DNA from 3 places in the Lysinibacillus sp. FSL R7-0073 genome. Region 3 is predicted to be linked to each of the others. Evidence: riboswitches for the same ligand, from Rfam matches in the RefSeq annotation. Region 3 holds a riboswitch; each other region holds the start of a gene.

Region 1 (4,332 bases), 840 kb from region 3:
CGACAGAAGCACCAGATGAAATACCTAATGTATATGGATCTGCTAATGGATTTTTGAGCAAGCCTTGGAAAGCCGCTCCCGCAATGGCGAGAGAAGCTCCTACTAGCCCCGCTAAAAGCACACGGGGAAGGCGAATTTTCCAAAAGATATTGGCAGCTGTTTCATCAACTGACTGATTCCACAGCACTTCTATCGGAATATGAACAGAGCCTATAGCGACGCCACACCAGATGCTAATGATAAGAAGCGTACATGTTAATACATAGGCTGTTGCTACTTTTTTCACTTAAATACCTCAGGGTAGATAGCTTTTGCTAATTCCTCAAGGCCATCCGCTAAACGTGGTCCCTGACGGCTTGTTATGCTTTCATCTACTTGCACAATAGCATTATTTTTCACTGCATTTATTGTATCGAAACCAGCACGCTTCGGTATTTTTGTTAAAATATCAGGTACATAACTATATGTCACCACGATGACATCTGGATTTTTTGTGATAATTTGTTCTGCACCAATTTCATACCAATTATCACCGTCTGCTGCTACATTTTTTGCATGGATCATCTCCAGCATTGCGTTCATAAATGTGCCTTGTCCAGCTGTATAAATATTAGGTTCATCAGAGGCTTCTACAAAAACGTTCTTAGGTTCAACGTCTTTCACTTTCGCCTGTACCTCTTCCACTTTCGCTTTCATGTCAGCAATGATTTTTTCAGCTTCTGGTAATTTCCCTGTGGCACGCCCAAGCTGTTCAATCGTTGTATAGGTTTCATTAAAATCTTGGGCATTTTTTACAACAAATACTTTCACGCCCGCCGATTCAAGCTGTGCTATGGCTGATTCCGAAAGAGACATGCTAGATTCATGTGCAAAAACGATATCTGGCTTTAAGGCAATAATTTGTTCAATATTGTACTCCATGCCACCAACCTTATCCTTTTCAGCTACCTCTGGTGGATAATCGTCGTTGTCTGTAACCCCTACTATTTCATCCTTTAAACCTAGGCCAAACAATATTTCTGTATTACTTGGAATAAGTGACACTATTTTCTCAGGAGGAGCCTCTAGTGTAATATCCTTCCCAATAGCATCCGTTATAGTCATAGGGAATGTTGCTTCTTCCGCCTTAGATGTTTCTTGTTGTGTTTGCTCCTCTGTAGTTGTGGAATTGTCTTTTTTTGCCTCTTGTCCACAAGCTGCTAGCAACCCTATCGTTAAAAATGCCGATACCCCTATTTTCCAAAATTTCTTCATGTGAATCCTCCTTCGTTGATTTGTGCGCTCCTGTATTAGAAGTATTCTTCATCAAAATAAGACCCCTCATCTTCGAATGATGAGGGGTCAAAATCGCACCAAAAAACTGATACAAAATCCACCATCCTATCCTCGTAGGCTGTCATGTCTATGCTATAAAGGCAGGTCTCCTGGCTTGTGCTCATTACATTTTTTCAAGCCTTCCCGAAAGCTTCAGTGGCATCATTTGAAAAAACTCACACTTACAGTGGCGGGACCGCATCGGAGTTACACCGATTTCCCTTTTCACTTTACATAAGTAAAGAACCTTTATAATATTCAGTTGATTTTATTATACATGAAATTAAAAAAAGTCGCCTCTATATCAAGGCGACTCCAAAGGTTGTTAGACAATTTCAGCAAAATACTGTACGGTTTTCATCGGAGCACCAATTGTTCGTAATGACCAAGTCTGCTCTAAATAAACATCTGCTAGTTTTTCATATTTCCCACCAAATTTTTGTGCCCACTCAACTGCTATGATACTTTCATATAATTGAGCCATTTTTTTGGCAATATCCTTTGCTTCAAACGTTTTTGTTGCTTCATCGAGCGCACTAAAAACTTGTAAGGTTGCCGATAGTTTAGTTAATTGCTCTTGAACGATTTTCACTAATGAATGGTCTGTTAATACTTCTAATCGCTCGCTCATCTCTTGAACAAACAATTCATGTGCCCTGTATTTATCCACTAAGCGAATAAGCTCCAAAGCTAGTATATTAGCCGTACCCTCCCATACCGTCAACACTTGCGCATCTCTCAGTAAGCGTGGTGTTACAAAGTCCTCAATATAGCCATTCCCGCCATGTAGCTCAATTGCTTCACTTGCATAATGGACCGCCTGCTCTGCCGTTTCCTTTTTCATAATGGCAATATATAAACGGTTCATGATGATGTCTTGTTCTGTTCCCTGACCACTTGTCACTTTATCGTATAATTGAATAAGATCAAAAATCGTGGCTACTTCTACGTGCAGCTTAGCGGCATATTTACCCAATGTATCCTGGATCATAGGATACTGTGTTAAAGGTTTACCAAAGGCATATCGATTTGACACATAGTGCTTCGCCTCTAAGAAGCCACGGCGCATAATACCAATGGATGCCACAGCATTACAAATTCTTGATAAATTAAGCGCCTCCAGCATATAATAAATCCCTTTATTTTGATCACCAACTACATAAGCAAGTGCTCCATCAAACTCAACCTCAGCAGATGGAACGGCTTTCACACCTAATTTATCCTTTAGTCGTCGAATACGAAGATGGTTAGCCGATCCATCTTCATTACGCCAAGGAACTGCAAATAGAGTTAATCCTTTAGAGCCTGCTTGTGCACCCTCTATTCGTGCCAATACCATTGCAACCCCACACATCCCTGCATTGGAGGCAAAATACTTTTCACCATAGAGGCGGTATTCATTCCCCACAAGTTTTGCTTCTACTACATTCGCACCAACATCCGAGCCTCCTTGTCGCTCTGTTAAAAAAGTGGCTCCCTCATATAGCTCCATATCGCCTGTTGCACAAACATGCGGTAAGAAGCGCTGCTTAACTTCTTCCTCTGCATAATGGTCTAATAAATAGGCAGTGGCCATCGTTAACGTCACAGGGCAATAAAAACCGGGCTCCGCATGTGACAGTAAATAACCTTGTGCAAAACTATAGACATAATTCCCTTTGTGACCTAGTTGGGGAATATCTTTATGTACATAGCCAACAATCCCCGTATTATATGTCTCCTCGATTGTTTTTTTGTAGCCGTCATTGACCCATACCTCTGAAACCTCTTCGCCATAGGCATTATACCTTTGAAGGCGAGGCTCTCCTTGTCGATCAGTATGTTTCGCTCTCACGTCTATAGCACCCGCACATAGCTCACCAAAGTCCATCAATTCCCGATGCGCATAAGATAAAAATTCTTTATCCAGCATCATTTCCAACACTTTTTGAAGCGTATCATCATCTGTAAAGAAATTGCTTGTGCCTGCTATTTCCTGTTGTAAAACTTTCATGCTATCTCACCTCTTGTCCTTTCAAAGATTGTTTTAAAATTTTGCCCGAAGCATTCCTTGGTAGCGCTTCCACTTTTTCAAAAATACGCGGTATTTTATACTTAGCAAGCTGCCCCTCTAAATGATCTTTTAGAGCCTCTTCATTAATATCCTGTTTAGCGGAATAAACAGCCTTCACTGTCTCTCCCCATTGTGGATGTGGAACACCAACCACTGCCGCTTCAAATATCCCCTCAAAGCTTAAAAGGCAATCTTCAATTTCTTTCGGATAAATATTGACTCCACCCGAAATAATCACATCTTTTTTTCGATCAACAATCCAAATAAAACCGTCTTCATCCTTACGAGCTAGATCTCCTGTTTTTAACCAACCGTCTATAAAGGCCGCATTGGTTGCCGCTTCATCTCTGTAGTAGCCAAGCATATTACCCTCACCAAATAAAACGATTTCCCCTACTTCTCCTGCTGGTACATCTTCGCCACTGTCGTTAACAATACGTATCTCTGTACCTAAAGGTGCTCGCTGTCCAATACTCCCAGCCTTTCCTTCATGCTCCTTGCCAAATAGCAATGATCCACTTGGTCCCGCCTCTGTTAATCCATATACGCATGTTAAATTAGTTGTGCGGAATGCCTGTTGAATAAAACGAACTTCGTTTTCGGATAAAGGTGCACCTCCATATACCCACCATTTCATGGAGGACAAATCAGCAGATTGCAATCTTGGCATCTGAGCTGTTAATAAATAAGCAACAGGTGCGCCAAAGAAATGCGTCGTTTTTTCCTGTTCAACGGAATCAATTAATAAGTCTGGTGTAAAAGTTGGCGTTAACACATTTGTAGAGCCTACAAATACACCTGCCATTAAAAATAAATGCAATGGAGCCGAATGAGTTAATGGCATCATTAGCAATATACGGCTTTCAGGCTTGACCTCCATTTCAACTGCAATCATTTGCGCAACTGTTAAAATATTACGATAGCTAAACAATACGCCCTTTGGTTTCCCAGTCGTACCTGATGTG
Region 2 (4,332 bases), 1.1 Mb from region 3:
AGCCCATGATTTTCTAGAGCCCGTATTAGGTGCATGTCGATAGGTTCTTAAACTTGAATTATCAATCCAAGCATTTGATAAAGCATTGACAATTTCTTGATGAGTACCACCTAAAGCCTTTGTTACTACAGCTGTTGTCGCTATTTTGACGAATAAGACGTGATCTAAGCCAACACGATTTAAGCTATTTTCGAGTGCAAGTATTCCTTGTATTTCATGAGCTTGAATCATCATTTCTAAAACGTCTTTTATTTGGAGAGGCTCTTGCCCTTCTGCAACATGTACACGACTCAAATAATCGGCTACAGCTAATATGCCACCTAGATTATCAGAAGGATGCCCCCATTCTACCGCCAACCATGTATCGTTATAATCCAACCAACGGATCATACAACCGATATTAAAGGCACCTTTTACTGGATCAAGGACATAGGATGTTCCTGGAATACGAGTACCATTTGGAACAACTGTACCTGGTACTACAGGACCCAGAAGTTTTGTACATTCAGGATATTGTAAAGCTAAAATGCCGCAACCTAACGTATCCAATAAAACATATCGAGCTGTTTCGTAAGCTTCTTCGCTCGTAATCTTTGTGTTTAATACGTAATCCGCAATATCAACAAGAAGCTGGTCTGTCGCCGTTTTTTCATTCGTTTTGATCATCTATATCTTCCTTTCAAGGTATGAATTTGATATACTAGTTTGCTAATGGGCATTGGTCAGAATGTCCATCAGCTCTATGGCGAGTTGTTAAAACTTGATTATACCGACAATTCTTCAAGGTTATGACGCTCGCCTATATAATGAACACGAGGTCTAAATAATCGATTATTGTCATGTTGTTCGATTACATGTGCACATAAACCGATCGTTCGAGAGCCAAAGAAAATAGGCGTATATAATTCGATTGGTAAGCCCAGCATGTAGTACACTGGCGCAGCGTAATAATCTAAATTTGGATACAAACCTTTTTCCTCCACCATCACTTTTTCACCAGCTTCACACATGTGATATAAGCGGTCATCCCCTTGCTCCAAGCATAATTTATACAAAGCTTCTTTCATGATCTGCGCTCTTGGGTCCATTTTTTTCATATAGACACGATGGCCAAAGCCCATTATTTTATCTTTATTTTTAAGCTTGTTTTTCAGCATCGCTTCAAAGCCTTCTGCAGTCTTAGCTTCAAGCAGCATATACATGACTGCCTCATTTGCCCCACCATGTAAATTTCCTTTCAATGATGCGACAGCACCAGTTAGAGCACCATACAGATCAGATTGTGTGGAAGCAATAACACGAGCAGCAAAGGTCGAATTCGGCATTTCATGTTCACTATATAAAACAAGTGATTGGTCAAAAATTTCATCTTCTAATGGTGTTGGTTTTCTTCCAGTAATCATGTAATAAAAATTAGCACTATATGAAAGCTCACTATCCGGTTCTACTACCTCTTGACCATTTAATACACGGTAGCTATTCGCAACGATATTGGGCATTCCACCTAAAAGTCGATATGCTCGTGTTACATTCCTTTCAGTCGAACGATCATTGATATGCTGATCATATCCTGCTAACGCTGAAATTCCAGTTCTAAGGCCGTCCATAGCATGTGTCCCATTTGGTAATAAGTTAAAAATTTGAAAAAGCTCTTGTGGAACGTGATAGTTATCTTTCAAATTATCCTGTAAGTCAGCTTGTTGCTCAGTAGTTGGTAGGTTTCCGTGCAATAATAAATGGACAATATCTAAATAGGAATATCGCTGAGATAGTTCAATCAAATCATAGCCCCGTATAACAATTTGGCTTCCTACTACGTCTAAGAAAGACAGTTTTGTTTCCGCAGCAATAACTCCATCAAGACCTGGTGAATACGTTAACTCCATGGATTACAACCCCTTTGTTTAATCATTCTTGTAAGCGTTACCATTCAAACTCGAAAGAACAACAAAAAAACAACTTCTACCCCTTTAGAAGTTGTTAATCTACAAAAGTATGACAGAACAAAAAACAGTGAACTTACATCCATTCACACTCATCATACAGTAGCTACACCTCCCTATCCTCGTAGGTCAATTGATGCTTATTTAGCGGCAGGTCTCCTGACTTATCATCAACATTCCTATAACACCTTCCCGTTTTGAAGAACAAAACAGTGGTCTCGTTATGGAACTCCTACATACAGTTGCGAGACAGTGTTGGACTCACACCAACTTCCCTTTTAATCAAATGGAATCAAACCCATTTGAACCACCAAAATTTAGCATATTCAATTTGTCTTTTTACCTTAACATAGAGGTTTCCAAACAATCAATATAGGTAAAATTCAGAAAAGACTGATTATAAAAAGCTATTTTTCATTTTTGACGAACTATTCTGCATATTTAAGCATTATTTCGCTCAAAAAAAGATTGTTAATCAATCCCAATGGAGCTATATTTATGAAGTCTGCTTTAAAAAAGCGATTTGTTTTGCATTACGATGAAACGAGGAGTGACGGGATGGGCTATATAACAGAATTAAGAAAGCTTATCGGTAATAGACCGATTATAAGCGTTGGTTCGACAGTTGTTGTTGTTAATGATGATAAGAAAATACTCTTTCAACATCGTTCAGATACATTGGATTGGGGATTACCTGGCGGCTCAATGGATATAAACGAAACATTAGAGCAGGTTGCTGCGCGTGAACTTTATGAGGAAACTGGACTCGTAGCTAAAGAGTTTGAGTTTATCGGTGTTTTTACAGGACCTGATTATTACTACTGTTATCCGAATGGCGATGAAATCTATACAGTCATTCACCTTTATAGAGCTAAACATGTAAGGGGTGTATTGGAAATGAAAGATGGTGAGAGCTTAAGCCTCACCTATTTCAGTAAGGAAGAACTTCCGAATAATATGGAACAGAGGACGGTCGCTCTCTTAAACAACCTAGAGGGCAAAATATGGGAGTTCGAAAGCTCCTTTACGAAGCTTTCCAAATAGCAATGTAAGAATTTTAATAAGGACTTTATTCGCAAAGGTATTTCAGATTATTCCAAACTAGTATTCTTGTGAATTCTTTCGCGAGGGTGAGTGGGTAAAATCGCGTTGCATAGCTCAAGTGATGCGGAATGCTTAAATGGTTCACCTTTCATACTTTCCTCTACTAGCTGACCATTTTGCATGACTAGGATGCGATCTGAAATAAAGCGTGTAGCCTGTAGGTCATGAGAAATGAAAATGTAGGCAAGTTGCAAATCCTTTTGTAGTGTCTGTAGTAATTGAATGATATGTTTTTGCAAAATCATATCTAAACTACTAATGGCTTCATCTAAAACAATTAATTTTGGATGTAAGGCAAGCGCTCTTGCAATGTTCACACGCTGTTGTTGTCCCCCACTAAGCTGGGAAGGATACTTTTCGGCAATAGATTTTTCTAACTCTACATGATCAAGTAATTCCTTTACGTTAAAATGTCTCTCAGCTGAGCTATAATGCTCGAAATTTAGGTACGGTTCCTCTAAAATTTGAAAAATGGTGTGCTTTGGATTTAATGAATGATAGCTATTTTGAAAGACTGCTTGTAAATCTCTCCGTATCATTTTTTTCTGTTGGCTAGTGGCATCATAAAGATTAACCCCTTGAAATAGAACCTCCCCGGCTGTTGGTCTTTCCATTCCTAATATAATTCGGCCCAATGTGCTTTTTCCTGAGCCACTTTGTCCAACAACCCCTAAGCATTCTCCCTCCTGAAGTGAAAATGATACTTTCTGTAATACAGGAGCATCCTGTTTTCGCTTGAATATGAATGGTCTATGTGCATAGTTCTTCTCAATATTTCTCACTTCTAGTAGCTTCAATCTTTTCACCTCTAAAACATAATTCGGGATTGTAATAGTTTCTTTGTATAAGGATGCTGAGGGGCATCAAAAAAATCATAGACATTCGCTTGTTCAATTATTTCCCCCTTATACATCACGGCTACATCATCAGCAAGTTCAGCGATAACGCCTAAATCATGTGTCACAAGAAGAATGGCTGCCTGTGTTTCCAAGCGAACACGATCAAATAATGTCAATATCTGCTTTTGATTGACTGTATCAAGAGCTGTCGTTGGCTCATCAGCTATGTATATAGAGGCTTGAATTGCCAGTGACAAAGCAATCATCACACGCTGTAGCATTCCCCCACTTAGTTGGAATGGATAATAGTGTAAAAGGCGCTCGGGATTAGGTAAATTAACTTTTGACATGCTTTCAATAGCAATTTGTCTTATTTCATTTTTAGTTATAACAAAATGAGCTTTTAATGATTCACGAAAATGACTTTCAATAGTTTGAACACGGTC
Region 3 (4,332 bases):
GTATTCATGAAGATCAGTATTATAGAAAAAAATTGCCATTCCACATTTGGAGTGGCTTTTACTTTTCTCTCCTCAAACATTGAAAAATGGATATTAGGTTAATTTCCATAAAGTGGATAAAAAGTTACTTTTATAAAATGAGTAAATGTACTTAACCTAACGGTGATTAGTCGGTATTTCAAACATGAAAACGAAAAATTTGACGAAAAAAAAATAAATAGATATTATGGATATGTTAAGTCTTTAATTCAGACAAGCTAAACGTTATTTAAGCTTTGTCATCCTTATTGAGATAGCTAACATTAAGGTATCAATGACTCATATTTTGTTGGCTTAACAAATGAAAAAGATATCATACATATAATTTGCGATGTCTTTTGCCTTAATTACGGATATTAAAGGTCTGTAATGTATTGTGATGTGGAGGGAAATAATGATGAATAAATATGATTGTATGATTATAGGTGGAGGCCCTGCTGGGTTAAGTGCTGCCTTAACATTAGGAAGGGCGCGCAGAAAGGTTGTACTATTTGATAATGGAACAAATCGAAATCGTGTAACTCAGGAGTCACATGGCTTTTTAACAAGAGATGGGATAAAGCCACAAAAATTTAAGAATATCGCAAGTAAAGATATAGAATCCTACCCTTCTATAACAATGATGGATCAAACCGTCATCGAAATAATTAAAGATGATATAACTGGTTTATTTCTAGTCAATACTTCGGAAAATAAATCCTATGTATCTGAAAAAATACTGTTAGCTACTGGAATACAAGAGGAATTTCCTCTACCGCAAATCAGACAATATTATGGTAAAAGTTTGTTTAGCTGCCCTTATTGCGATGGTTGGGAGCTGAGAGACAAGCCATTGGCTATCATAGCAGAAAACGAGGAGCATATTTGTCATATGACGAAATTGGTTTTTAATTGGTCACAGGATTTAATCGTTTTTACGAATGGTCATCAACTTTCCGATAAGGTTCAAAATGATTTTGAACATAAAAAAATTAAGGTGTATACAAATGCTATTAAAGATTTACATGGAGATGATGGTAACTTATATAGTGTTGAATTAGAAACAGGTGAAAATATTTTAAGAGCTGGTGGATTTGTTGTGCCAAGTTTTTATCGTCCAAATAAATTTGCTAAACAGCTAAATTGTCAAGTTGATGAAAACGGATCAATTATGACTGATGGGGCTGGACGAACAACAGCAGCTGGAATATATGTTGCAGGTGAAACGGAAAAGGGTGGTCCCTCTTCTTTAATGATTGCTGCTGCGGAAGGATTTAAGGCTGCTTCAAGCATAAACATGGATATAACAATAGAAAGATTTTAAGTCAATGCTTAGCTGATGAGTACATGAAATTCATCAGCTATTTTTAATATGACTAGTCAAGCTGGAGGAGAATGAACTTGGTTATGTTATACTATAAATAAATATAGAATAACTAGAAAATGTACACATTCATTATAAATTAGTTTAAAAGGGAAGAACGGTTGGTTGCCTCTCACCTGTTTGTTGAGCACATATTAGTAGTCGGCGTTATGTTATGACGAAGGAAAATTTGTGATGATCGTAAGGGAGGAGTCCTACTTTAGACTCGTACAACGAAAAAATCTACGAGGATAGGATGTATGGAGTAGGGTGCATGATTTACATCATACTCATAGCTTAAGTCATAATTGCATCTTTACTGTAAAGGAAAGATGCCTTTTTTATGAATAAAATTTCTTTAGGGCAACGTTTTTAGGTAAATAAGCGACTATTATTTTACTTCCTATTTTTTAATAAAATAATGCTATCGCTTACATAGTTCTATTTTTATATAATTATGTTTTAGTTCTTTCGTTCAAGGTTATGTCAGAAAATACGAATAGTCTCAAATTGATGAACTTTTATTTCTCGATTTACTTTTTATATAAAGGATGGTACACTTAAAACTATCGAAAAACAATATATTGTGTTCGTTTTATGTGGGTACTACTATATGTAGTTTAATAGGGAAGTTCGGTACTATTCCGACGCTGTCCCCGCAACTGTAAAGCTGACGATGATTGTAACCACTGTGCATTCGCATGGGAAGGAAATCAGAGATTGAAGCAAAGCCAGGAGACCTGCCTATATAAAACAAATTTATCATTTCTTCGGGGATTAAGAGATGGGAACGTCAGTATTTTTAGTATGTTAACGTTTCCATTTAAGCTATCTCTCTAGTAGAGGTAGCTTTTTTATTTTATGAAAAGAGGGATTACTATGAAACTTTATACGAAAACAATCTGTCCAAAATGCCTTTGGGTAAAATCTGAATTACAACGAGCAGGACTTGAAGCAGAAATTGTTAATATTGATCATGATGAACAAGCTAAACAAACAATTATAGATGCAGGTTTTTTAAGTGTGCCTGTTTTAGAGGTGGATGAAACATTTATAGGCGATGTGCAGGAAATTGTTTCTCGTATTGAGATGATTACACTATGATCGTTTACGCTAGTCGTACAGGAAATGTCCGTAATGTAGTATCTAAATTAAGGGCAGAATCTATTGAACTCTCTGAGGAATTAAGCTTGAATAAGCCTTACCTTTTAATTACATATACAGATGGCTTAGGTGACATTCCAGCAAAAGTGCAACGTTTTTTAGAAAAAAACAGAGATTTTTGTAAAGGAGTAGTTGCTAGTGGCAATAGTAACTTCGGACATAATGTATTTGGCGGTGCTGGGGAGAAAATTGCTACTACCTATCATGTACCCTTAGTGAGGAAATTAGATTTACGTGGCAATCAAACAGATTATGAAGCAATACAAACGTTTTATGAAAAGAGGGTAATGGGATGAAAACATATTTAAAGCTTAATAATGACGTTCTGAATCGTTATAGTACAACGGGGCTACTAGAGTTAGAAAAGGACCGTGAGGCTACTCGCCGCTACTTTTTAGAATATGTCAACGTACGTTTACGTTATTTTATAGATATAGAGGAAAAAATCCGCTATTTAGTTGATGAGGGATACTACGAAAAGGATTTTATCGACTTGTACGAGATGGATTTTATAAAGAAGCTGTACAAAAAAGCATATGATTATAATTTCCGTTTCCCATCATTTATGAGTGCTAGCAAATTTTATGACAGCTATGCTATGAAAAGTCGTGATGGGGAAGAAATTTTAGAAAAATATGAGGACCGTATTGTCATTATTGCCTTGTACTTAGCACAAGGGAACACTGTACTAGCAAAACGTTCTGTAGAAGCGATGATGGAAGCCTATCAGCCTGCAACACCTACTGCCTTAAATAGTGGGAAAAAAGCCCGTGGTGAATTAGTAAGTTGCTTTAAATTATCAATGGATGACTCTATGAATAGTATTGCTGAAAATATTGGTTATTGTTTAGAGCTATCACGTCTAGGCGGAGGGGTCGGGGTCAACTTAACGGATTTACGTCCTTTGGGTGATCCAATTAAAGAAATACTAAATCGTGCAAGTGGTGTTATCCCAGTTGCAAAACTATTAGAAAACTCATTTAGTTATTCCAATCAGCTCGGTCAACGAAATGGCTCAGGAGTAGTTTATTTAAATATTTTCCATGCAGATATAGAGAATTTCATTTCATCAAAAAAACCAAATGCTGATGATAAAATTCGCCTCGCAACACTATCAACAGGAATAATTATTCCAAGTATATTCTTCGATCTGATGAAACGTGATAAAGATATAGTGTTATTTAGTCCATATGATATTTATAAAGTTTATGGTAAACGAATGTCGGAAATTTCAATTTCAGAAATGTACTATGAACTACTTGATAATCCTAAAATCCGTAAAATTAAACGTTTGAATGCGCGTAGACTCTATACTGAGGTGAAAAAAGCTCAATTTGAATCAGGTTATCCTTTCGAAATTTTTGATGATAATGTCAATGACGTACATCCACTAAAAAATATCGGTCGCGTAAAAATGTCAAACCTATGTACTGAAATCTTGCAAGTGCAAGAAACTAGTATCATTACAGATCAAGATCAACCGAACGAATATGGGTTAGATGTGTCGTGTAATTTAGGGTCAATTGATATTCATGCAGCGAGTAAAGTAAATGATTTTGAAACATTAATCGATACAGCTATGCACTTATTAACGAATGTGTCACAAATGACATATATTAAAAATGTCCCATCGGTGGCAAAAGCGAATCGATTAATGCACTCAGTAGGGCTAGGTTGTATGAATCTCCATGGACATCTTGTTACGGAGGGCATCATGTATGGCTCGAAAGATTCTATTGATTTCATGGATCGCTTTATGGAAGCAATGAACTATTATTCTCTTAAAT

The links. A riboswitch is a leader RNA that binds a small molecule or an ion and turns the genes downstream of it on or off. The one in region 3 is predicted to bind cobalamin.
Region 1: it holds a riboswitch for cobalamin, as region 3 does, so the genes downstream of both, MKY88_RS02750 (ABC transporter substrate-binding protein) here and MKY88_RS06695 (glutaredoxin family protein) in region 3, are expected to answer to the same signal.
Region 2: it holds a riboswitch for cobalamin, as region 3 does, so the genes downstream of both, mmgD (citrate synthase) here and MKY88_RS06695 (glutaredoxin family protein) in region 3, are expected to answer to the same signal.

What each region holds. Positions count from the first base shown of each region.
Region 1 covers NZ_JBBPAS010000001.1:562,745-567,076, reverse strand. The annotation lists gene MKY88_RS02755 (FecCD family ABC transporter permease) at 1-286, opposite strand, end outside; gene MKY88_RS02750 (ABC transporter substrate-binding protein) at 283-1,254, opposite strand; cobalamin riboswitch at 1,398-1,580, opposite strand; gene MKY88_RS02745 (acyl-CoA dehydrogenase family protein) at 1,640-3,307, opposite strand; gene MKY88_RS02740 (class I adenylate-forming enzyme family protein) at 3,309-4,332, opposite strand, start outside.
Region 2 covers NZ_JBBPAS010000001.1:2,496,967-2,501,298, forward strand. The annotation lists gene MKY88_RS12335 (bifunctional 2-methylcitrate dehydratase/aconitate hydratase) at 1-666, opposite strand, end outside; gene mmgD (citrate synthase) at 765-1,886, opposite strand; cobalamin riboswitch at 2,076-2,270, opposite strand; gene MKY88_RS12345 (NUDIX hydrolase) at 2,502-2,987, shown strand; gene MKY88_RS12350 (ABC transporter ATP-binding protein) at 3,035-3,853, opposite strand; gene MKY88_RS12355 (ABC transporter ATP-binding protein) at 3,856-4,332, opposite strand, start outside.
Region 3 covers NZ_JBBPAS010000001.1:1,406,714-1,411,045, forward strand. The annotation lists gene MKY88_RS06690 (NAD(P)/FAD-dependent oxidoreductase) at 437-1,342, shown strand; cobalamin riboswitch at 1,966-2,143, shown strand; gene MKY88_RS06695 (glutaredoxin family protein) at 2,261-2,485, shown strand; gene nrdI (class Ib ribonucleoside-diphosphate reductase assembly flavoprotein NrdI) at 2,482-2,841, shown strand; gene nrdE (class 1b ribonucleoside-diphosphate reductase subunit alpha) at 2,838-4,332, shown strand, end outside.